Regions from separate parts of the Fodinicola acaciae genome, predicted to be linked through region 1. Evidence: riboswitches for the same ligand, from Rfam matches in the RefSeq annotation. Region 1 holds a riboswitch; the other holds the start of a gene.
What was found. A riboswitch is a leader RNA that binds a small molecule or an ion and turns the genes downstream of it on or off. The one in region 1 is predicted to bind glycine.
Positions count from the first base shown of each region.

Region 1 (11,964 bases):
CTGGGGGGTTCATCGCGGAAAGAGAGGACACGGAAAGCGAAAATCAGAGAAGGAATGATCATGTCCCACGTCGTCGACACGCAACGAACGGCCGAGGGGCCACCGGATTTCGGTTTCTGGCGTGAGCACACGCAGATCTCACTGAGCCCGCTCGCCGCGCCGTCCATCCTCGGCCTGTACGGTTTCGCCGCCTCGACCTTCATCGTCGCCGGCAACCTGGCCGGATGGTTCGGCGACAACGCGACGACGCCGCTCATCCTGTTTCCGTTTGCCTTCGCCTTCGGCGGCATCGCACAGCCGCTCGCGGCGATGTGGGCCTATCGCGCCAGGGACGCGCTGGCCACCGGAATCCACGGCACCTGGGGATCGTTCTGGATCGGATACGGCATCTACCAGCTGATGATCGGACCGCGCGTGGCGCCCGCGCCGACCGCCAGTCCGGCCGCTCAGGCGGCCTTCGGTTTCTGGTTCGCCGTGCTCGCCGCGATCACCTGGGTCGGTGTTTTGGCCTCACTCGGGGAAAACCTGGCCACCGCGGCGGTGTTGCTGACACTCGCGGCCGGCTCGACGTTGCTGGCGATCGGCATGATCGTGCCGGTCGCACCGCTGGTCACCGTCGGCGCCATCGTCCTGGTCGCGTCGGCCTGCCTGGCCTGGTACACCGCCAGCGCGATGGTGCTGGACGGCACGTACAAACGTGTGGGGTGCTGCCGCCGGGAAAGCTCGGCCCCCATCCCGACAAACCGGGGACCGTGCCGCTGGCGCCGATCGAGTACGACCTCGGCGAGCCAGGGGTGAAACTCGGACAGTGAGCTGTCCGGATCCCGACCGCCGCCTGCGAGCCCCCTTCAGGCGGCGGTTTTCGCTATCGCGCAGGCGTACGCGCGTTTGCCGGCCGTAACGCCTCGACTGTTTCCGGCGGCTGATCACTATCGTGCAGCAGCGACCCGACCGGCCACCTGCACACCGACGGCGCGACCTCTAAGCTTGAGTTTCAACCTCTGGGTTGGTGACGGGTTCCGCGCCACGGCTGGCAAGCTCGGAAGGTGTCATGGCGTCCCGGTAGGTGGAGAAATGGTCCACTATATGGGATTCACGGCTCGTGTAACGCTAAATGTTTGTCTTGCGAGGTCTACTGGCGGGGTGGATGTCGAGTTACTGGCGCTAGACGCAAGAAACAAGGCTTTCACGCCTGCGTGACCGTCAGCCCCTGTGGTGGGTGTCACTGCTGAGGCGAGTAATGCGGCTGTGGCTGCTCGCCGGGCCAGGCTCAATGTCCGGGGGTGCCAATTGCCCGGTTTGATGTCTTGTCAACCAAGTATTACCCGGTCAGGCCGTCTCACCTGCATGGTTGACCACAGCAGTCACACCAGCACCGCCCTAGCGCGGCTGGTGGCTCGTCGGCACGATCATCGGCGCGGCACTGAGCTGCGCCGGCACGATCGTGCTCGCCAGTCCTACACGATCGTTAGCGGCAGGTCGAGCGTCGGGTCGGCGCGCAGGATGCGTACGTGCAGGCGCTGCAGCTCGTTGGACGGGTCGATGCCGAGATTTTCCCGCAACGCACGGCGAGTCGCCTCGAACTGCGCGACCGCGGCGGCGCGGTCACCGCAGCGATAATGCGCCGTCATCAGGCAGCCGACCAGTGGCTCGCGGAGCGGATGCCGGCGCACCAGCCGGGCCAGTTCGGTCACGACCTCGCGGTGCCGGCCGAGCGTCAGCAGTGACTCGGCGCGCTGCTGATGTGCCATCAGCTCGTCGTTTCCGAGCCGTACGGCCAGTTCCTCGTGCAGTGCCGGCGAGTCGATGTCGTCGAGAGCCGGTCCGCGCCAGGCCGCGATCGCGTCGGTGAACAGCATGACCGCCTCGGCGTGGTCGCCGCGCAGCTGTGCCCGCCGGCCAAGCGCGAGCAGCCGGGCAAAGCGGTGCAGGTCGATGCAGTCGGGATCGGCGCGTACGGCGTAACCGTGGACGGTCGTTCGCAGGATCTCGTCCGGCAACTGCTGGCGGATCCGCTGGACGTACGTGCGGACATTGGCGACTCGACGCGGCGGTGCCGGCGAAACCCGGTCGCCGCGGTCGCTCCACAGCCAACTCGCGATGCGTTCGCTGCTGATCGGATGGTTCACGTTGACCAGCAGGCCGGCGAGGATGACGCGGTTGTTGTTGCCGCGTACGGAAATCGGCCGATCCTGAGCAAAAGCCTCGAACGGCCCCAGCAGTCCGAATCTCATCTCACTCACTCCAGTAGGCCAGTTGGCGTGGACTATAGACAGCTGACACGAATATGAGAAGACGTCTCCGGTATCTCGAAGAGAAATGCATGAGATGTGCCTGTGACGCGACAGAGATGACCGCTCGCCAGGATCACCAGCGGTCCGGTTTTAGTGCTAAAACTCTGTCCGAAGGGTGGTCGCATGCTGATGTCAGCAACCGGCCGTCGAGCGGCCGGGGTCGCGATCGCGGTCCTGCTGCTTGCCGGCCTGGCCAGTCCCGTTGCGGCGCAATCGCCGCCAACGGCCACAATCCAAGCCGCCACAAGAGCCGCGATCGTGGCCAAAGCGGCCAGCCAGGTCGGCTATGCCGGCGACGGCAACCAGTGCACGAAATACACCAGCGTGTGCGCCGACTGGTGTGCCGCGTTCACCAACTGGGTCTGGTCGCAGTCCGGCGTGTCGCCGGTGCCGACCACACTGGTGGCTCGTGGCGTCGGCCTGTGGGGTGTCAACCACGGCCTGTTCAAGCCACGCAACGGTGGCTTCGGCGACCCGCGGCCGGGAGACGTAGTGGTCTACGGACCACCGGACGGTCAGGTTGGCGGACACGTGAGCATCGTCGAATCGGTCGGCAACGGTGTCATCACGACAATCAATGGCAACTACAACAACAGAGTGGTGCGTACGACCATCAATCCGCTCACAGCGCGCGCCGGTGCACAGAACGTGCTGATTTCCGGTTATGTGACGCCACCTGGCGTGGTCGACAGTCCCCCGCCGACCAAACACGTCGACGGTGACGTGTCCGGCGACGGCTCCGCCGACCTGCTTGCCACCAAGACCGACGGATCGCTGATCTACTGCCCGAACAACGCGGCCGTCAACCCGGACCACCTGCCATTCATGGACTGCGTCACCACCGGCGGCGGCTGGCAGAACGCCACCAAAGTCGTGGAAGGCGACGTATCCGGTGACGGCAGCGTCGACATCGTCGCGGCCAAATCCGACGGATCGCTGATCTACTGCCCAAACAACGCTGCCGTCAACCCGGATCACCTGCCGTTCATGGACTGTGCCGTGACCGGAAGCGGTTGGGGTTCCACCGTCACGCACATGTTCCTCGGTGACGTGTCCGGCGACGGCAGTGCGGACCTGTTGGCCACCAAGACCGACGGCTCGCTCATTTACTGCCCGAACAATGCCGCGATCAATCCTGGACATCTGCCGTTCATGGACTGCGTGACCACCGGCGGCGGCTGGGATCCGGCACATGTCACGAACATCGCGGTCGGCGACGTGTCCGGCGACGGATCGGTCGACATTCTCGCGACGAAGACCGACGGTACGTTGATCTACTGCCCGAACAACGGCGCCATCAACCCCGACCACCTGCCGTTCATGGACTGCGTGACGACCGGCAGCGGATGGTCTGACACCACGCAGATTTTCGCGGCCGACGTGTCCGGCGACGGAAGTGCCGACCTGCTCGCCATCAAGGGCGACGGCACGTTGGTCTACTGCCCGAACAACGCCGCGGTCAACCCGGGCCACCTGCCGTTCATGGACTGCGCGAACACCGGAAGCGGCTGGCAACCAAGCAACGCCACCCACGTACTCGCCGTCGACGTCTCCGGCGACGGCAGCGTCGATCTGTTGGCCAGCAAGGCAGACGGCTCACTGATCTACTGCCCCAACAACGCCGCCACCAACCCCGGCCACGCGCCCTTCGTCAGCTGCGTCACCACCGGCAACGGCTGGCAACCGAGCCTGGTCAGTCGACTCGTCGCGAACGCATCGTAGGAGATCGACAATGTCCCGAAGACTTCTCGCCCTGCTTGCCGCGGTTTTTCTTGCCGCCGCGGGCCTTTCGGCTCCTGCGTACGCGGCCACCGGCGCCGACCTGTGCGCGCAGGTCGGCCTCAACGCCGGCTTTCCCCGCGACCGCCTGGTCACCGCGGTCGCGGTCGCACTCGCCGAGTCGCGCTGCAACCCGCTGGCCAAGAGCCCGCCAAACCACAACGGCACCATCGACCGAGGTCTGTGGCAGATCAACAGCGGTGCGCATCCGGAAGTGTCGGACGCATGCGCGTACGACGCACAATGCAACGCCAACGCGGCCTACCGGATTTCCTCCGGTGGGACCAACTGGCAGCCGTGGTCCACGTACAACAACGGCGCTTATCGCGCGTATCTGTCGGAGGCGCAGGCCGCGGTCGACCGGCTTGGTTCTCAACCGCCGAAACGTAAACACGTCGATGGTGACGTGTCCGGCGACGGCTCCGCCGACCTGCTCGCCACCAAGACCGACGGATCGCTGATCTACTGCCCGAACAACGCGGCCGTCAACCCGGACCACCTGCCATTCATGGACTGCGTCACCACCGGCGGCGGCTGGCAGAACGCCACCAAAGTCGTGGAAGGCGACGTATCCGGTGACGGCAGCGTCGACATCGTCGCGGCCAAATCCGACGGATCGCTGATCTACTGCCCAAACAACGCTGCCGTCAACCCGGATCACCTGCCGTTCATGGACTGTGCCGTGACCGGAAGCGGTTGGGGTTCCACCGTCACGCACATGTTCCTCGGTGACGTGTCCGGCGACGGCAGTGCGGACCTGTTGGCCACCAAGACCGACGGCTCGCTCATTTACTGCCCAAACAATGCCGCGGTCAATCCCGGCCACGTACCATTCCTGGACTGCGCGACCACCGGCGGCGGCTGGGATCCGGCGCACGTCACGAACATCGCGGTCGGCGACGTGTCCGGCGACGGATCGGTCGACATTCTCGCGACGAAGACCGACGGTTCGCTGATCTACTGCCCCAACAACGCGGCCACCAATCCCGGGCATCTGCCGTTCATGGACTGTGTCACCACCGGAAACGGCTGGACCGACACGGCGCAGATCTTCGCGGCGGACGTGTCCGGCGACGGATCGGCCGACCTGTTGGCGATCAAGTCCGACGGTACGTTGGTCTACTGCCCGAACAACGCCGCGGTCAACCCGGGCCACCTGCCGTTCATGGACTGCGCGAACACCGGAAGCGGCTGGCAACCAAGCAACGCCACCCACGTACTCGCCGTCGACGTCTCCGGCGACGGCAGCGTCGATCTGTTGGCCAGCAAGGCAGACGGCTCACTGATCTACTGCCCCAACAACGCCGCCACCAACCCCGGCCACGCGCCCTTCGTCAGCTGCGTCACCACCGGCAACGGCTGGCAACCGAGCCAGGTCACTCGGCTGCTCGCCAACAACGCCTGACATCCTCCGCGGGGGTGACGTCCAGAACGTCACCCTCGCAGAGGTTCTCGTACGATCCTCTGGTGAGCGCCGACGACTTCGAGCATCTGGACACCTCGACACTGCCGGAGCGGCAGCGCCGCATCCTGGTGGCGATCCGTGACTGGGTCGTACGCCACGGCTACTCACCGAGCACGCGCGAGATCGGCGACGCGGTCGGCCTGCGCTCCTCGTCGTCGGTGTCCAAGCACCTGGCGAGCCTGGAGGACAAGGGATTTCTGCGGCGCGGCGCCACGGTGTCGCGGCCCATTGACGTACGCGCCTTCCTGCACGAGCCCGCGGAGCAGGCGATCTCCGACGACTCGGTCTCCGTGCCGGTGGTCGGCGACATCGCCGCCGGCACGCCGATCTCGGCGATCGAGCACGTCGACGACCAGCTGAGCCTGCCCCGCGAACTGACCGGCCGCGGCACCGTTTTCGCCCTGCGCGTACGCGGCGACTCGATGATCGACGCGGCGATCTGCGACGGCGACATGGTCGTCGTGCGACAGCAGTCCGAGGCGTACTCCGGCCAGATCGTCGCCGCCATGATCGACGAGGAGGCGACGGTCAAGGTCTATCGCCGGCGCGGCGGCCATGTCTATCTGGAGCCGCGGAATCCGGCGTACAGCGTCATCGACGGCGACGACGCGGTCATCCTCGGAATCGTCGTTTCGGTGCTGCGCAGCGTATAGGTGCGGTTCTCTAAAACACCTGCTGTCCTGACGTCAGCATTCCACCACGCTGACCGGCACGTTGACGGCCAGGCCGCCGGTCGAGGTTTCCTTGTATTTGGAGCTCATGTCCTGTCCGGTCGAGCGCATCGTCTCGATGACCTGGTCCAGGCTGACGCGGTGTACGCCGTCACCACGCAGCGCCATCCGCGCGGCGTTGATGGCCTTGCCGGCGGAGATGGCATTTCGTTCTATGCAAGGGATCTGGACCAGGCCACCGATGGGATCACAGGTGAGGCCGAGGCTGTGCTCCATCGCGATCTCGGCCGCGTTTTCCACCTGTGCCGGCACTCCGCCGAGCACCTCGGCGAGGCCGGCGGCGGCCATCGACGCGGCTGAGCCGACCTCGCCCTGGCAGCCGACCTCGGCGCCGGAAATCGACGCGCGTTCCTTGTAGAGCGAGCCGATCGCACCGGCGGCCAACAAAAATCGTACGGTCGCATCGTCGGGATCGGCCTTTCCGGCCGGCGTGTAATGCAGTGCGTAATGCAAAACCGCGGGGATGATGCCGGCGGCGCCGTTGGTCGGTGCGGTGACGATCCGGCCACCGGCGGCGTTTTCCTCGTTCACCGCCAGCGCGACCAGGTTGACCCAGTCCTCGGCGAAAGCCGGCTCGCGGCGCGGATCTTCGGCGTCCAGCCGGCGAAACCACTCCGCGGCACGCCGTCGTACGCGCAAGCGGCCAGGCAGCACACCGTCGCGGCCGATGCCACGCCGCTCGCAGGCGACCATCACGTCGCGGATGCGCAACAGCCGGTCGATCACCTGCGACGTCGACCGAAACGCGCGCTCGTACGCGAGCATCAGGCCGCTCACCGTCAGGTCGTGGCTGGTGGTCAGCGCCAACAGCTCGGCGGCCGAGCCAAACGAATACGGCGTGTCCGCGCTCGGTTTCGCGCGCAATGGCTCGGATTCGGTCACCACGAAGCCACCGCCGACGGAAAAATAGGTCTGCGCATGGACTGCGCGGCCACCGGCGTACGCGGTGATGGTCATGCCGTTCGGGTGCCGCGGCAGGATTGTCAACGCGTGCAACACAATCGCGTCTTCGGTGAGCGCGACCGGCGTGACGCCGCCGAGGTTGATCCGGCCGGTCGCGCGGATCTGCTCGCGCCGCCGCTCCAGCTCGTCCGGATCGATCGTCTCGGGCTGATGGCCTTCCAGGCCAACCAAAATCGCCGGCTGCGTGCCGTGGCCGGCGCCGGTCGCGGCCAGCGAGCCGTAGAGGTCGACGCGTACGCCGGTGACCTCGGCCAGCTCGCCGCTGGCCTTCAGGTCGGCGACGAACCGGCCGGCCGCGCGCATCGGGCCGACGGTGTGCGAGCTGGACGGTCCGATGCCGATCGAGAACAGGTCGAAGACGCTGACGGTCATGGTCCGCACTTCTCCGCGTATTGCGCCGCGGTCAACAGGTCGCCGGTCGCGGTCGGCAGCACGGCGAACAGCCAGCCGGCGCCGTACGGATCGGCGGTGACCACGGACGGATCGTCGACAGCTGCCGCGTTGACCGCGCTCACCCGGCCACTGACCGGCGGATAGAGCTCGGAGACGGTCTTGGTCGACTCGACCTCGCCGCACACCTCTCCGGTGGTCACCGTGCTGCCCACCTTCGGCAGGTCGAGGAACACCAGGTCACCGAGCGCGTCGGTGGCCACCGACGTGATGCCGACCCGTACCGGCTCGTCGAGCGGCTCGCCGGGCAGCAGCCGGACCCACTCGTGGTCGACGGTGTACGAGCGGTCGACGGGAAACTCAGGCATGGACCCTCCGGTTTCGTCAGGCCCGGCGGTCGCCGGGTCCTCCCGCTCTGTCCTGAAACCTGAGAGTTTGCGCGCCGGACGGCGCTCACCTTCGGTAAGGGCCGCGGTGGCCCTGTTCTCCAGAGATGCCTCGGCGTGGCGGTCGGTAAGCCTGAGAGATTCCCGGGAGGACGTTGCTCCTTCGGCGCCAAGGTGCTGGCTCTCCCGCCGCGCGTCATCAGCGTATGCAGTTGTCACTCTGCCTGGAGAATCTACCTTATGTCCCAGCAATAATCACCAGTGCGTTCAGATGCCAGTGCTGGCCGGGATCGCCGGACAGCTCCAGGTCGACCTGTCCGCCGCCGAGCCGGAACCGCAGCCAGGTGAAGGCGTTTCCCGGCATCGCGTCGCTGGCCGCGAGCAGCGTTCCGCCGGACCGGATGCGCGTCGGATAGAGGCTGTTGGTGTCGCCGACCAGCGCGTACGCGTCGAATCCGCCGGCGGGCAGGCCGAGCCGGAGCGTGCGCGCCGTGGTGTCGTTGACGAAGTCGCGGCGCAGCGCGTCGAGGATCACCCGGTCGCGCGACTGCGGCTTGCCACCGACCCAGCCAAAACCTCGCGACGCGTCCCAGAGGTCGGCCGGCGACAGCTTTTGGTACGTGGAAAGGACCGGGCTGCCCGTCGTGCCGGCGTCGAGCGCGAGGACGCATTGTGGTCCGGCTGGCGTGACGACGGCGTCGTTCGCGGCACGTGCGCCGGTGATGACGTCGAGGCTGGCCTCAGCCGTGGCGCCTACGGTCGCGAAGCCGGGCGTCGCTGCCGGCACCGTGAGGGGCACCGGAATCGCGGTGAACTCGGTCGAATCCAAGCTCGCCGTGGCGGTGCCACTCGTCCAACCGGCCGGCGCGACCAGCCGTACGGCCGCGTCGACGCGGTCCGCGCTCGCGTTTCCGACGGTGACCGCCACGTCGTTCGACGTGCCGGCGAGCACGGCGACGGCCGGCTCGGCGAACCGCGTCTGGATCCACGATCGCCGCACGTCCAGGATCCGGCTCCATTCGAAGAAATACTCGGTGATGGTGTCGCGCCAGATGGTCGCGTGCGCGACCTGATGGTCGAAACGGTCCAGGATAGCGGCGAAACGGCTCGGATCGGTGCGGACCGTACGCCATTGCCGCCGCAGCCGCTCGGCGGCCAGCAAGCCGTCGAAATGCGAGTCATAAATGTGCTGGATCACGGTTTTGCCGGAACGCAGCCGATGCGTGTATGCCACGTGGTGGAAGAAAAGCAGCAGCTCGTCCGGACAGCCGGCCAACGACTCGTACATCGCCGCCACCGGTGGAAACCACAGGCCGGTGTCGCCGGTGCCGGTCGCCGCCGTACGGTCGAATCCGACGCCCCGCGCGTCGGCGAGGTGCGAGCCGTGCGAGACGACCGGGTCCGGATCGAAGTGGTTTCCGCCGTTCTGCAGGAAACCGCAGCCGAGCGGTGAGGTGTACGCCTCGAAAGCCGGCCAGGACTCCAGCAGCATCGAGACGACCGTCTGCGCGCACGGTCCAAAGGTCATCCGGGCCCACTCGGCCGCGATGCCGGCCGGCTCCAGCGCCGGATTCCACGCCAGCCGACCATATCCGTGCGTGTTGGCCGCGGCCAGCTGGTGACCGGTCCAGTCGCGGTCGTCGCCGATGTTCATGACTCCGGCCGCGCCGCCGACAATCCGGGCGACCGTGCCGGCGCCACGCGTGTCGAAGTCGTAGACCTGCTTCCACTCCGGCACCAGATAACACAAATGTGTCGACTGGCCGGTGTATTCCTGCGTCACCTGCAGTTCGAGCATCGTCTTTGTGTGTGGCAGCGCGCCAAACAGCGGATGTACGGGCTCGCGCACCTGGAAGTCGATCGGCCCGTTCTTGATCTGCAGGACGACGTTGTCGGCGAACTTCCCGTCCAGCGGCTGGAAAGTCCGGTATGCCTCGCTGGCCCAGGTGCGCGGGTCGAAATTGTGCACGAACGCGCGCCACATGACGATGCCACCGTACGGCCGCACCGCCGCCGCGATCAGGTTGGCGCCGTCGGCATGCGTCCGACCGTAGTCGCCGGGACCTGGTTGGCCTTCGGAGTTGGCTTTCACCAGGAAGCCGCCGAAATCCGGGATCGCGGCGTACACCTCCGCCGCCTTGGCCCGCCACCACGCCTGCACATCGGCATCCAGCGGATCGGCGGTCGGCAGGCCGCTCAACGCCATCGGGCTGGCGAAATTGGCCGACAGATAGAGCGAAATCCCCCACTCGCGCAGCACGGCGGCAAGACCGGCGAGGCCGTGAATCATCGCGCTGGACAGAAAACGCGCGTTTGCGTTGACGTTGTTGACAACCGTGCCGTTCAGGCCGACCGAGGCGAGCGCGCGGGCGTAATCGGCGTAGCGGCCGCGTACGTTTGGCAGCTCGTCCCAGTGGAAAATCGACAGCCCGGCGAAACCTCGTTCGACCGTACGGTCGAGGTTGTCCCAGTGGTTGGCCAGCCGCAGCGCGTACGCCGGACGCTCGCGAATGTCCAGCCGCGCCAGGCTTTCACCGGTCTGCAGCAGCCGCAACAGGTGGAACGCGCCGTACACGAGTCCGCGGTCGCCCATGCTGGCAACGAAAATCCAGCCGCGGCGGCGCTGGATCAGATATCCTTCCGGTCCCAGTCCGCGCAGCTCGCCGGCGTCGACGTACGCGGCGACCAGCCGAGATGTTTGAGGCGTACCAACGATGACGGCGCCGGCCCCGGGCGGCTCCGGTCGCTCCGGCACCGCACGACCGAGCATCCCGGACAGGCCACGCGTCAGCTCCGCGCGTACGGCCTCGCCGCCGCCGACGACCAGGTGCGTGATCATCGCTCGGTAAGCTGCCAGCAGCGCTGGATCCTCGACGCGGCGATAACGCAACCACAGCTCGTATCCGTCCTCGGCTGCACTGGCCGCGGGCGGCGGCAAAACTCCGCCCGCGGCCAGCCCGGCGCTGCCGGCCAGCAGACTCCGTCGCGTCAGTCCAGTCATGGCCTCTCGGTAGCACGCGGTGCCTTCACCACGCATTCAGCTGACCTTCAGCGGCCGTCCCAGGCGGCCAGCACGCGCAGCTTGTTCCACGGAATGTGCCGCAAGGCGCCGGTCGAGCCGTCGAGTCCGGCCTGGTCCAGGATGCCGCCGTCGCGCATGCCATCGCCCGGCCGCTGCCACGGCGAGCGGTCCGGATCGGTGAGGTCGTCGCCGGCCACGCCGATGCCGCTGATCGGTCCGGGACCGCCGCTGTCCAGCACGTATCCGCCGTATTTCTGCATCGCGACACAGATCATCCTCTCGCCGGCCGACGCGCCGGACAGCGCGGCACAGTCGACGGACGGGTCGAGCTGCAGGCGAGCCCCCATCGGTACGCACGATCCGCCGGCGCCGCTGCCGTCGGATTTTCCGGCCGGCGAACGGAAACTCCGGCAGCTCTTGGTGGAGGTGAAATACAGCGCGTGCTCGATCGCACCGGTCTGGATCTCGCTGTAGAGGATGAACCCGGCGCCGGCCTGCACCTCGGCGCCGGTGCCGACGCCTTCCTTCTTCGACTCGCTGCCACCACCGCTCGCCGCCGGCCACGTACCACCGCACGATCCGTTCCACGTGCCGCCGTTCTTGCTGGCACCCCAGATCGACTTGACCGTGCCGTCGTCCTTGTTGTGTACGACGATCCACTCGTCACCGGGCGACGGCACCTCGCGTGTCGCGTAGTCCGGGATGTGGATGCTGCCGCCGACCGAGCATCCCCAGCCGGTCTCGCTGAACGAGGGGTGATATTCCGGGTCGCTGTTGGACGAGGTGAAGATGGTGATCTGCCACTCCGGGCCGTTCAGCCGCGGCGTGTTGGACCCCATGCTGCCGACAATCGCGGCCGAGTTGGCGTCCAGCCGCGGGTCGGCCGGGATCACCGAGCGGAAATAGCTCTTGGAGCCGTCCGCGCCGGTGAACA
Region 1 covers NZ_WOTN01000002.1:1,221,688-1,233,651, reverse strand. Annotated here, with positions in the region: gene GNX95_RS21055 (acetate uptake transporter family protein) at 61-798, shown strand; gene GNX95_RS21050 (AfsR/SARP family transcriptional regulator) at 1,458-2,234, opposite strand; gene GNX95_RS21045 (CHAP domain-containing protein) at 2,418-4,016, shown strand; gene GNX95_RS21040 (transglycosylase SLT domain-containing protein) at 4,027-5,478, shown strand; gene lexA (transcriptional repressor LexA) at 5,541-6,191, shown strand; gene GNX95_RS21030 (L-serine ammonia-lyase) at 6,225-7,604, opposite strand; gene GNX95_RS21025 (glycine cleavage system protein H) at 7,601-7,990, opposite strand; glycine riboswitch at 8,120-8,207, opposite strand; gene GNX95_RS21020 (alpha-glucuronidase family glycosyl hydrolase) at 8,247-11,009, opposite strand; gene GNX95_RS21015 (hypothetical protein) at 11,057-11,964, opposite strand, start outside.

Region 2 (11,964 bases), on a different contig from region 1:
GGACAAGGGCTGGGCCCGCACGACGGTCCGCGACATCGCCGCCGCCGCCGGCGTCAACCACGCCGCGATCGGCTATCACTTCGGCTCTCGGGACGCGCTGATGACACAGGCGTTCATGCAGGCCATCGAGGAGTGGGGCGAGGAGGTCGAGGCCGCCGTACGCGCGTCCACAGACAAGGACGCGACGCCACGCGAGCAGTACGAGGCCTTCTGGCGTACGGCGATCGCGTCGTTCCGCACCAATCCCAAGCTGTGGCTGGCGACCGTCGAGGCGAGCATCGAGGCCCAGCACAACCCGCGGATCGCCGAGATCATCCAGGAAGGCATGCGCGAAGGCCGCAGCGGCCTCGCCGCCGGCCTGCTGGGTAAGCCGGAGGAATCACTGGACGCGGAGGCGAAGCGTACGGTCGGCGCCGTACAGATGGCGCTGATGTCCGGCATCCTGATCCAGTGGCTGTTCGATCCGGACAGTGCGCCGAGCGGCGCCGACATCGCGACCGGCGTGACCGCGCTGGCCGCGCATATCGGGGACGCTCCGTCCGCATAACGGGTACGAATCCTTGCGCGCTCAGGCAACCGACGCGGCCGGCCGATGCGGTCGGTCAACACAGCGTTACCGCTGGTACGGCCCGTAGTGGCCAGATAACGATTAGGTGCTCATTCGCGAAATATTTATCCACAGGGTGCGGCGAACGGCCATGCGCGGGCTTGCGCCGTGGGATCATTATGTGAGCACAACCACACAGCCAACCGACCGATTTCTCTCCACCGGAGACCAACGATGTGTTCGCACGAACCGGCCTGCCCCGACGCTCAGGCGCCTGACCACGACGCCGCGCACGTGGTGGCCGCTCACCCGGAGCAGGGCTGGAGCCTGCTGTGCAACGGCGTGATCGTCTTCGCCGACTGCGGCGAGATCCTGCCGGACGGCAGCGCGGTCGCTCCCTGTCCGCGTCCCGCCATGCACACCGCCGCGCACGCCGCGGCCTGAGCTAGAGCACCACCTTTTCGGCCACGGTCCGCGCCGCGGCCGGAAGGGTCTCTCTACGCCGACTGTGTCGCAGTGAGCGAGACGGCGTAGTGATCGACGAACAGCCGCGCGACCAGGTCGCCACGCGAGCCGGTGCCTGACTTCGCGAAAATCGACTTCAGATGGTCCTGCACCGTGTAAGCCGACACCCGCAACCGGTTGGCGATCTGCTTGGTGGACAGGCCCTGCGCCACCAGCTCGGTGATCCGCCGCTCGCTTTCGGTGAAGCCGTACGCGTGCACCATCAGCGGCGCCAGCTCAGCCGGCCGAGCGGTCTCCAGCATGACCGCGACCGGCGCGTCCGGACCGCTACCGAGCAGTGAACCGCGGACAACCAGCCACTGACCTGATCGTGTACGTGCACGCACCTTCGCCGGCCGCGGGTCCACCGATGTGCTGGCACAGATGGCCCGTGCCTGTCGCGCGACCGCCAGCACCACCAGTGGCAACCGCGCACCGGCACGGTCGCCGGTTTCAAGCTCGCGCAGCCAGCGATCCGCGACGCCGTTCGACATGCTGACGCCGTCGTCGACGTCGAGGACGACGACACCGACCTCGTCCTGACCGGCGTTTGCGCCTTCCAGCAACAGACCCCGGCGCACTCCGTCGGCGATCAGCCCGGCCATCGACGACACGAATGCCACCTCGGTGGAGGTGAAATTCGGCCGGCCCGCCTCGCGGAAGATCGTCAGCGCACCCCAGGTCGCCAGCTCGTTGCCGAGCACCACCCGCAGCTCGTCGGCGAAGCCGCCGGGCCGGCGGACCTCCCGCTGGCGCAGGCTGAGGTCCAGATCGCCGGCCGTCACCTCACTCAGGCTGGCCGCCGGACGGCCGGATCGAGCGAGATGGACCCATTTGTTGTAGTCCGGCTCACGCACCTCGATCTCCACCAGCCGCAGCATCGCGGCGGCCGGCAAACCGTTCTCCACATACTCCGCGGTCGGCAGCATCGTCGCTGGGTCGACCGTCATCAGGCAGCTGCCCTCGCTCGGCACGGCACGGGCCAGCAGGTCACCGGCCGCACGGGAGAACTCGGACACCGGCAGGCCGCGGTGCACCAGCCGGACGACGTCGTCCCGTACCCGCGTCCGGACCTGCGCATTGATCATCCGGCGACCCTACGCTCGCGACACCCCAGAAGTCTGGGATTCCACACCGGGCGCCGGTCAGGGGATGCTCAGGTCATGAGCATCATCCGACTCGAAATGACCATGTCGGTCGACGGCTACGTCGCCGGACCACGAGACAGTGTTGAGACACCGATGGGCGTCGACGGTTTCCGGCTGTTCAACTGGCTCGACCGGCGCGAGGATCCCGGACCGAGCGGCGAGGTGTACGCCGAGGCGATGGCCACCCGCGCTCTCATCTCCGGCCGGCGCACATACGAGCACGCCAACCACTGGCACGGCGACCACCACGACGGCGTACCGATCTTCGTCCTGACCCACGAGGTGCCCGACGAGCCGCCGCCCGGCAGCGTCCGCTATGTCACCGACGCGCGCGAGTGTGCGGCGCAGGCGAGAGCGGCCGCCGGCGACGGCGACGTGATGGTGCACGGCGCCGGCGCGGCGCAGGCCCTCCTACGAATCGGCGAGCTCGACGAGCTGCACCTGCATGTCGTGCCGGTGCTGCTCGGGCAAGGGCGGCGGCTGTTCGACAACCTCGCCGCCGACCATGTCGAGCTGGAGCTGGTGCGCTGCCTGACCACGCCGTCGTCGGACAAGCCCGAGCATCAGGTCATGCATCAGCTCTATCGCGTTCGTTAGCGGCCTGCGCGGCCTCTCAGTCCTCGAACGCCTCCGGCGCCGGACACGAGCAGACCAGGTTGCGGTCGCCGTAGGCGCCGTCGATCCGCCGCACCGGCGGCCAGTACTTGGTCGCCGGCCGGACACCGGCCGGGAAGGCAGCCAACTGCCGGTCGTACGGATGCGACCAGTCCTCGGCCAGCGTCGCCGACGTGTGCGGCGCGTTCACCAGCGGATTGTCGTCCTTTGGCCACTCGCCGGCGCCGACCCGGTCGATCTCGGCCTTGATGGCGACCATCGCCGCCACGAACCGGTCCAGCTCGGCCAGGTCCTCCGACTCGGTCGGCTCCACCATCAGCGTGCCGGCCACCGGGAACGACATCGTCGGCGCGTGAAAGCCGTAGTCGATCAGCCGCTTCGCCACGTCGTCCACGGTCACGCCGGTCGCCTTGGTGATCGGCCGCAGGTCGAGGATGCACTCGTGCGCCACCAGGCCGTCGGTGCCGCTGTAGAGCACCGGGAAATGCCCCGAGAGCCGCCGTGCCAGGTAGTTGGCCGCCAGCACGGCGCTGCCGGTCGCCGCGCGCAGCCCGTCCGGGCCCATCAGCCGCAGGTAGGCCCACGAGATCGGCAGGATGCCGGCCGAGCCGTTGGCCGCCGCGGCGATAGGACCGACCGCGCCGCGACCCGGCAGGTAGTCGGCGAGGTGCGCGCGTACGGCCACCGGCCCGACACCGGGACCACCGCCGCCGTGCGGGATGCAGAAGGTCTTGTGCAGGTTGAGATGCGACACGTCACCGCCGAAGCGACCCGGCTTGGCGACCCCGAGCAGCGCGTTGAGGTTGGCTCCGTCGACGTACACCTGGCCGCCGGCGTCGTGCACCGCCGCGCACACCTCGGCCACGGCCTGCTCGTAGACGCCGTGTGTCGACGGGTATGTGATCATCAGCGCCGCCACGTCGTCGCGGTGCTTGTCCAGCGTCTCGCGCAGGTGCGCCAGGTCGACGTTGCCGTCGTCGTCGCACTTCACCACCACGACCTTCATGCCGGCCATGACGGCGCTAGCGGCGTTGGTGCCGTGCGCCGAGGACGGGATCAGGCAGATGTCGCGGTGGTGATCGCCGTTCGCATCGTGGTACGCGCGGATGGCGAGCAGGCCGGCCAGCTCACCCTGCGCGCCGGAGTTGGGCTGCAGGCTGACCGCGTCGTAGCCGGTCGCCTCGGCCAGCCACGTTTCCAGGTCTGCCACCAAAGCCGCGTATCCACCGGTCTGCTCGGCCGGCGCCAACGGATGGATGCCGGCGAACTCCGGCCAGCTGACCGGCTCCATCTCGACCGCCGCGTTGAGCTTCATCGTGCAGGAGCCGAGCGGGATCATGCCGCGGTCCAGGCCGTAGTCCTTGGCCGCGAGCCCGCGCAGGAAACGCATCATCGCGGTCTCCGAGCGGTGGCTGTGGAAAACCTCGTGCCGCAGGTAGTCGGACTGGCGCAGCAGCGGCTCGGGAAGGCCGTCGCCAGTCGCCGTGTCCAGCGCCGCGATGTCCACATCGGACACTCCGAACGCCGACCACACCGCGGCGATCCGCTCGCTGGTCGTCGTCTCGTCGCAGGCGATGCCGACCAGGTCGTCGCCAGCCTGCCGGAGGTTGATGCCGCGCTGCGCCGCCGCGGCGACGTAGTGCGCCGCTTTTCCGCGCGTACGCACCAGAATCGTGTCGAAGAACGACTCGTGCTCGATCTGGAAGCCCGCGTTGCGCAGGCCGGCGGCGAGCACGGCGGCGTACCGGTGTGCGCGCTGCGCGATCAGCCGCAAGCCCTCCGGTCCGTGCCAGGCGGCGTAGAAAGCGGCGATGTTGGCCAGCAGCACCTGGGCCGTGCAGATGTTGCTGGTCGCCTTCTCGCGACGGATGTGCTGCTCACGCGTCTGGAGAGCGAGCCGGTAGGCCGGAGCGCCGTCGGCGTCCTTGCTGACGCCGACCAGCCGGCCGGGCAGCATCCGCTGCAGGCCGTCGCGTACCGACAGGTAGCCGGCGTGCGGACCACCGAACATCAGCGGCACGCCGAAACGCTGCGACGAGCCGACCGCGATGTCCGCGCCGAACTCGCCAGGCGTACGCAGCAGCGTCAGCGCGAGCAGGTCGGCGGCCACCGCCACGAGCGCCTGCCGCGCGTGAGCCTGCGTGACGATGTCGGTGATGTCGCGTACGACTCCGGAGGCACCGGGATATTGCACGAGTACGCCGAAAAAGTCGCCGTCCGGCAGGCCGGCAGAGAGATCGGCGTCGACCAGCTTGATGCCGAGACCGTCGGCGCGGGTGCCGACCACCGCGCGCGTCTGCGGCAGAACGTCCGAGTCGACAAGGAAAGCCGCGTCTTTCGGCGCCTTGGACGAGCGGCGCGCCAGCGTCATCGCCTCGGCGGCGGCGGTCGCCTCGTCCAGGAGACTGGCGTTCGCGATCGGCAGTCCGGTCAGGTCCTCGACCATCGTCTGGTAGGTCAGCAGGGCCTCCAGCCGGCCCTGGCTGATCTCCGGCTGGTACGGCGTGTAGGCGGTGTACCAGGACGGGTTTTCCAGCACGTTGCGGCGGATCACCGGCGGCGTGATCGTGTCGTGGTAGCCGAGCCCGATCATCTGCGCCATCGGCTTGTTGCGGCCGGCGTACGCGCGCAGCTCCGCGGTCACCGACGCCTCGGTGCCGGCGGCCGGCAGGTCGAGCGGCTCGTCCAGCCAGATGCTCGCCGGCACGGCGGCCCGCAACAGCGCGTCGACCGAGTCGTAGCCGACCGTGGACAACATCTTCTGTCGATCGGCGGCCGTCAGGCCGATGTGGCGGCGCGCGAACGGCACGCCGGCGGTCAGCTCGTCGAGCGTGGGACGGTCGGTCATCGTCGACTCCGGAGGTTGGACGGCCCTGTACCTAACCTCCCCCTCTGTCATTGGGACCTGAGAGCTTCGCCTTTCGGCTTGCACCGTCGGTGAGGCGCACCGGCGCCTGCTTTCCAGAGGTGTCTCACCCGTACGGTCCGTTGGCCTGAGAGGTTCCGGGGAGGATTGCTCCTTCGGCGCCTCGAACTGGCTGCTCGAGGACTCTCCCGTGCGGGGTCGGCAACACCGCTCACGCTACCAGCGGCACCGGCCGTACGCCTTCTCGCCACACCCACGTCACATTCACGGGTAGTAGCCCTCGACCGGCACCCGCGCCAGGTCGAACAACGCCGGTCCGTCGTACTGGATCGCCGGCGGCGCGACCGGTGAGCGCAGGCTGTTGAGCTGCTCGGTGGACAGTGCGAACACCACCCGCCCGAGGCCGGACCGCTCGATGGCGCCCGTGCACATCTGGCATGGCTGGCAGCTCGTGTACATCGTGGTCTTCGCCGCGGTGGCCGGATCCAGCTCACGCGCCGCGTACCTGGCCAGCTTTTGCTCCGGATGCTGCGAAATGTCGGCGTCGCGAATCGTCGTGTTGTGCTCCTCGGCCAGCACCTGCCCGTCCGGCCCGACCAGCAGCGACGCGAACGGCGGATCGCCGCCTTCGCGCGCCTTCACCGCCAGCTCGATCGCACGCCGCAGAAAGGTCTCGTCGTCAGCCGTCAACGCCATCAGTTGTCTCCTTCGATGAATGCGGCTCCTACGGTCGCGAGCGCGCGCCAGGCGACCTCCGGCCGCCGGGTCTCGTCCGGATCGCCGCAGAACGGATCGAGCACGACGGCCCGCGCGCCGAGCTCTCGCAGCCGCTGCAGATCGCCGACGACCTGGTCGATCGTGCCTTCGCCGGCGAGCCGGTCGTCGAGTGGTTTGTCGGTCAGCCGCAACGCGATCCGTGGCGCGAGCGGCACACCGTCGAGCTTGCCGACCTGCTCGGCAAACCAGTCGAGGCGGAACCGCAGCGGATGCCACGCGGCACCAAACCGTACGGCTCGCCGGATCGCCGCCGCGCTGTTGCCGCCGACCCAGATCGGGATCCGCGTGGCGCGGTAGTCGGCTTCGTCGCGCCACACCGTCGTGATCGTGTGCAGGTATTCGTCGGTCAACGCGCCGCGATTTTCGAACGGCACACCGAGCGCCGCGTATTCCTGCCTGGCCCAGCCGACACCGACCCCGAGCACGAACCGGCCGCCGCTGAGGTCGTGCAGGTTGGCCGCCATCCTCGCGGTCAGCAGCGGATGCCGATATGGCAGCACCAGCACGGTCGTGCCGAGCTGGATGCCGGTCGTGCTGCCGGCGAGCCAGGCGAGCGTGGTGAACGGCTCGTAGAACGGCGCCGGATATTGTGCGGCCACGTCCGATGTCACGCTGACGTGGTCGGAGAGCATCAGCAGGTCGAAACCGAGGCCCTCCACCGTCTGTCCCCAGGCACGCAGCACGCCAGGGTCGGTCCCCGGACCGAAGTTGGGCACGTTCACGCCAAGTCGCACGGCTCCACGCTATCCGCGCCAGACAACGATCCGGAAGAGATTCCTCACGGCGTACGCGCTGTCTCGCCGGGGATCTCCCGGTAGTTTGGCGTGATGACCGTGGATCTCGACGCGACCGACTGGGCCATCCTGGTCGAGCTGCAGGCCGGTGGCCGGATGCCGCTCACCGAGCTCGGCAAGCGGGTCAACCTGAGCGCGTCGGCGACGACCGAGCGCGTACGCCGGCTGGAGAACACCGGCGTCATCACCGGCTATCGCGCCGAGGTCGATCTCGCCGCCGCCGGCTTCACGGTGCTGGCCGTCGTACGGCTCAAATATCCTGGCAACCAGCACGAGCCACTGCACAAACTGCTGCGCGAGCGCACCGAGATCCTCGAGTGCCTGCGTACGACCGGCGACGACTGCTATTCGCTCAAGGTCGCGGCCGCCTCGATGCCGCACCTGGAGCGGATCGTCGACGAGCTGGCCCAGTTTGGCAGCACCACGACCAACGTCGTCTACAGCCAGCCACTTCCCTACCGCGGCCCACTCGCCCCACCGGGCGCCCCGTAAGCACCGCGGGTTTGGAATCGAATGTGCAAGTGTGGGGCACTTCTGCCGCGAAGAGTCGCCCACACTTGCATATTCGATTCGAGGGCGGTGACAGGCGGTGCTACGGTCGTTGCATGCAGCGCGCTTTTGTGACGACGACGCCGGAGAAGGTCCCGGCGCGCTGATCCATGCAGCTTCCAAGCCCCGGGGCGAGTGCCCCGGGGTTTTTTCGTGGCCACTCGCTCATGTCAACGAGGAGACCACCATGTACGACCACCGCAAACTCGGCCGCGAGCTCGGCCTGTTCGACTCCGACCCGCTGATCGGCGCCGGCCTGCCGTACTGGCTGCCAGCCGGCGCCACCATCCGCCAGGTGCTGGAGGACTACGTACGCGATGCCGAGCGCCGTGCCGGCTATCAGCACGTTTATTCGCCAGTGCTGGGGAAAAGAGAGCTGTACGAGATCTCCGGCCACTGGTCGCACTATCGCGACGACATGTTTCCGCCAATGGATCTGGGCGGCGAGCAGGTCGTGCTGCGGCCGAGCCTGTGTCCGCATCACGCGCTGATCTATCGCTCGCGATCGCACAGCTATCGCGAGCTGCCGCTGCGGATGGCCGAGCTCGGCGGCATGTATCGCTCGGAGCTGTCGGGCGTGCTCGGCGGGCTCACTCGCGTACGCTCCATCCAGCTCAACGACGCGCACATCTTCTGCGGCCTCGACCAGGTCGCCGAGGAGGCGGCTGGCGCGCTCCAGATGATCCGCGCCGCGCACGCCGACCTGGGGATCGCGGCCAGCCGCTATCGACTGTCGCTGCCAGGGCCCGGCGGCAAGTACGTGGCCGGGGCGGACATGTGGCGGCGCGCGGAGGCGATGCTGCTGGACGTGCTCGACCGCACCGGCATCGACTACGAGGCCGCCGAGGGCGAGGCGGCCTTCTACGGACCGAAGATCGACGTACAGATCGTCGACAGCGCGGGACGCGAGTCGACCCTGTCGACCGTACAGATCGACTTTCACCAGCCGGAGCGCTTCGGGCTGGAGTACGTCGGCGCGGACGGTGCCAAACACCGGCCGGTCATGGTGCACCGCAGCATCATCGGCAGCGTCGAACGAGCCGTCGCTCAGCTGATCGAGGTCTATGGCGGCGCGTTCCCGGCCTGGCTGGCGCCGGTGCAGCTGGTGGCGATCCCGCTGTCCGACGACGAAGTGGCCGCCGCGGACGCGCTCGTACGCCGGTGCCTTGCCCTGGGGCTGCGCGCTGAGGTGTCCGCACCGGAACGAGGAAGCCTCGGCGCTCGTATCCGGGACGCTCGGCTGGTGCCGTACCAGGCGATCGTCGGCGCCAAGGAGGCGGCGAACGACGAGGCGTCACTCCGGCTGCGTGGCGGCCACCGCCTCGACCCGCTGCCGACCGACGACGCTTTGGCCTTGGTCAGGGCCAACGTCGACGCCCACGCCATCACCCCGTAGCCCGGCAATGTCCGAATCTGCTGTCCGAATGGAACCGACCGGAGTATTTGCGCGGGTCAAGCCACATCCGACGACGCAATCGGATTCCGATTGCGTCGTCGGACCCGCAGGCTAGCCGATGCGGCGGGCGCGGCGGGCGGCCAGCTCGTCCGGCACCGCCGGCTCGACCTCGACGCCGCCGTCGGCGCGTTCGCCGGGCAGGTGCGCCAGCTCGCCTTCGACCTCGCGGAAGGCGCCGGACACGGCGATGCCGAAGACACCCTGACCGCCTTGCAGGAGGTCGACGACCTCCTCCGGCGACCGGCACTCGTACACGGTGGTGCCGTCGGAGATCAGCGTGATCTGCGCCAGGTCGCGTACGCCGCGGGAGCGCAGCTGGTCGACGGCCAGCCGGATGTTCTGCAGCGAGACACCGGCGTCCAGCAGCCGCTTGACGATCTTCAGGACGAGGATGTCGCGGAAGCTGTAGAGCCGCTGCGAGCCGGAGCCGGCGGCGGACCGGATGCTCGGCTGCACCAAGCCGGTGCGGGCCCAGTAGTCGAGTTGCCGGTAGGTGATGTGCGCGGCCGAGCAGGCGGTGGGGCCGCGGTAGCCGATCAGCTCCCGACCGTCGGACCGCTCCGGCTCGGCGACGAACAGCACCCCTTGGTTCTCGTCCGGCGCGCCGGCGGCGACCGGAGTCGGGCCAGCGCTGGTCCGGTCAGGGCGTACGTCTGACGGCCGGTCTGCTCCGCCGGTGCTGCCGTGCTCGTCCACTGACGACCTCCGCTGTGGGACCGTGCCTAAGACCGGACCGTAGCGCCAGCCGAACCCCGGCGCTCGCCGTCCGGAACGCCTCCGCGTTCCGACCCCCTGACCGTATGAGGCGGGACACGCCGGGTCAACGCAGCGCCTCGGCGTGTCGAACTCTCGACCTCAACTTCACCCTGACGCTGCAGAATCTTGTCCGAAATGCACGGTTTACCGTCAGGAGCCGGCGAAGTCGTCCGGCGAGATGTTGTCCAGGAACTCGCGGAACTTCTCCACCTCGTCCTCCTGCTCGTCCGGGATGATGATCCCGGCCGAGTCGAGCACCTCGGCGGCGCAGGAAATCGGCGCACTCACCCGCAGCGCCAACGCGATCGCGTCCGACGGCCGCGCGCTGACCCGGATGTCGTCGCGGAGCACCAGGTCGGCGTAGAAGATGTTCTCCTTGACCTCGGTGATCTCCACCCGCTGCAGCGGCGAGTCGAGCGCGACCAGCACGTCGCGCAGCAGGTCATGGGTGAGCGGCCTGGACAGCTTCACGCCCTGCTGCTCGAAGGCGATCGCGGTGGCCTCCACCGCGCCGATCCAGATCGGCAGATAACGCTCGCCGCTGGTCTCCTTGAGCAGCAGGATGGGTGTGTTGTTGGGAAGTTCGACTCGCACGCCGACTACGTGCAACTCGTTCACCAGTCGCCTCCGTCTGACGTGTTCGATCCCGCGCTCGCATTGTCGACACTACTCGTCCGACGCCGCGATGCGCACTGTAATGGGCACTGTATTGAGCACTGTAACGACCGGTGCGCGAGTGCGATTTTCAAGCGCCGAAAGTGGATCTCAGCTGCGTCTGGACCAACGCCGCGTGCAGCCGGATGGACAGCGCGGCCAGCTCGCGCAGTGTCTCCTCGGCGCGGCCCTTGGCCTGCGGACCGCGTTGCTGACCGACTGGACCGACGACCTGCTCGAAAAGCCCCACCTCGCGTTGCGCGGAGGTGGCGAACGCGCGCAGATGGCGCGGCTCCAGGCCGTAGCCGGTCATCTCCACGATCGTACGCGCGATCATCAGCATGTCGTCGTCGTAATAGCCGTTGCGGGACGCGATCAGGCCGTAGCCCTCCAGCTCCTTCAACAGCTCCTCGGACAGTCCGGCCGCCTCGACCAGCTCGCCTCGCGACATCCTCAGCTCCCCCGGCGCGGCCGACCACGGCGCGTCCCTCGGCTCACCCTGGAAACGCTGCCGCGGCTCGGCGTCGGCCAGCTCGACCGGCGACAGCGCGCGCGGTACGCGCAACACTGGCGTGCCCGGTCCCGGCCCGGCCGGCTTCTCACCGCGATCCAGTGCGTCCAGTTGCTCGCGGATCACCTTCAGCGGCAGGTAGTGGTCGCGCTGCGCGAGCAGCACGTACTTCAGCCGTGCGACGTCCGCGTGCGTGTACTTCCGGTAGCCGGCCGCGGTCCGCTCCGGCTCCACCAGCCCCTCGGCCTCCAGGTAGCGCAGCTTGGAGATGGTGATGTCGGGAAACTCCGACCGCAGCCGCTCCAGCACCTCGCCGATGCTCATCGACGCCCGGGAGCCGCCTGCCGAAGCGGCGGCCGCACCGGGTCGGGCCGTCACGACCCGGCTCCCCCCGTCGCCGGCCCCAGCAGGAAGATCAGCCGGAACTTGCCGATCTGCACCTCGTCGGAGTTGGCCAAGGTGGCCTGCTCCACGCGCTCACGGTTCACGTACGTGCCGTTCAGGCTGCCAACGTCGCGAACGCTGAAGGTGCCCTGCTCGCGGCGGAACTCGGCGTGCCGGCGGGACACCGTCACGTCGTCGAGGAAGATGTCGCTCTCCGGGTGCCGGCCGGCGGTGGTCACGTCGGTGTCCAACAGGAACCGGCTGCCGGCGTTGGGACCGCGGCGGACGACCAGCAGAGCGGCGCCTGGCGGCACCTGCTCGGCCAGCCGGGCTCCCAGGTCCTGGGTGTTCTCCTCGGTCTCCGGCTCGGCGCCGATGGCGCTGAAAATCTGGGTCGAGGACA
Region 2 covers NZ_WOTN01000001.1:1,246,904-1,258,867, reverse strand. Annotated here, with positions in the region: gene GNX95_RS05835 (TetR/AcrR family transcriptional regulator) at 1-547, shown strand, start outside; gene GNX95_RS05830 (DUF5999 family protein) at 782-991, shown strand; gene GNX95_RS05825 (helix-turn-helix transcriptional regulator) at 1,045-2,139, opposite strand; gene GNX95_RS05820 (dihydrofolate reductase family protein) at 2,215-2,796, shown strand; gene gcvP (aminomethyl-transferring glycine dehydrogenase) at 2,813-5,662, opposite strand; glycine riboswitch at 5,786-5,881, opposite strand; gene GNX95_RS05810 (nucleoside deaminase) at 5,945-6,376, opposite strand; gene GNX95_RS05805 (LLM class flavin-dependent oxidoreductase) at 6,376-7,191, opposite strand; gene GNX95_RS05800 (Lrp/AsnC family transcriptional regulator) at 7,285-7,743, shown strand; gene thrS (threonine--tRNA ligase) at 7,841-9,196, shown strand; gene GNX95_RS05790 (MerR family transcriptional regulator) at 9,308-9,838, opposite strand; gene GNX95_RS05785 (bifunctional nuclease family protein) at 10,163-10,630, opposite strand; gene ftsR (transcriptional regulator FtsR) at 10,758-11,501, opposite strand; gene odhI (oxoglutarate dehydrogenase inhibitor Odhl) at 11,552-11,964, opposite strand, start outside.
Region 2: linked by a shared signal. The riboswitch ahead of gcvP (aminomethyl-transferring glycine dehydrogenase) and the one ahead of GNX95_RS21025 (glycine cleavage system protein H) in region 1 are both predicted to bind glycine.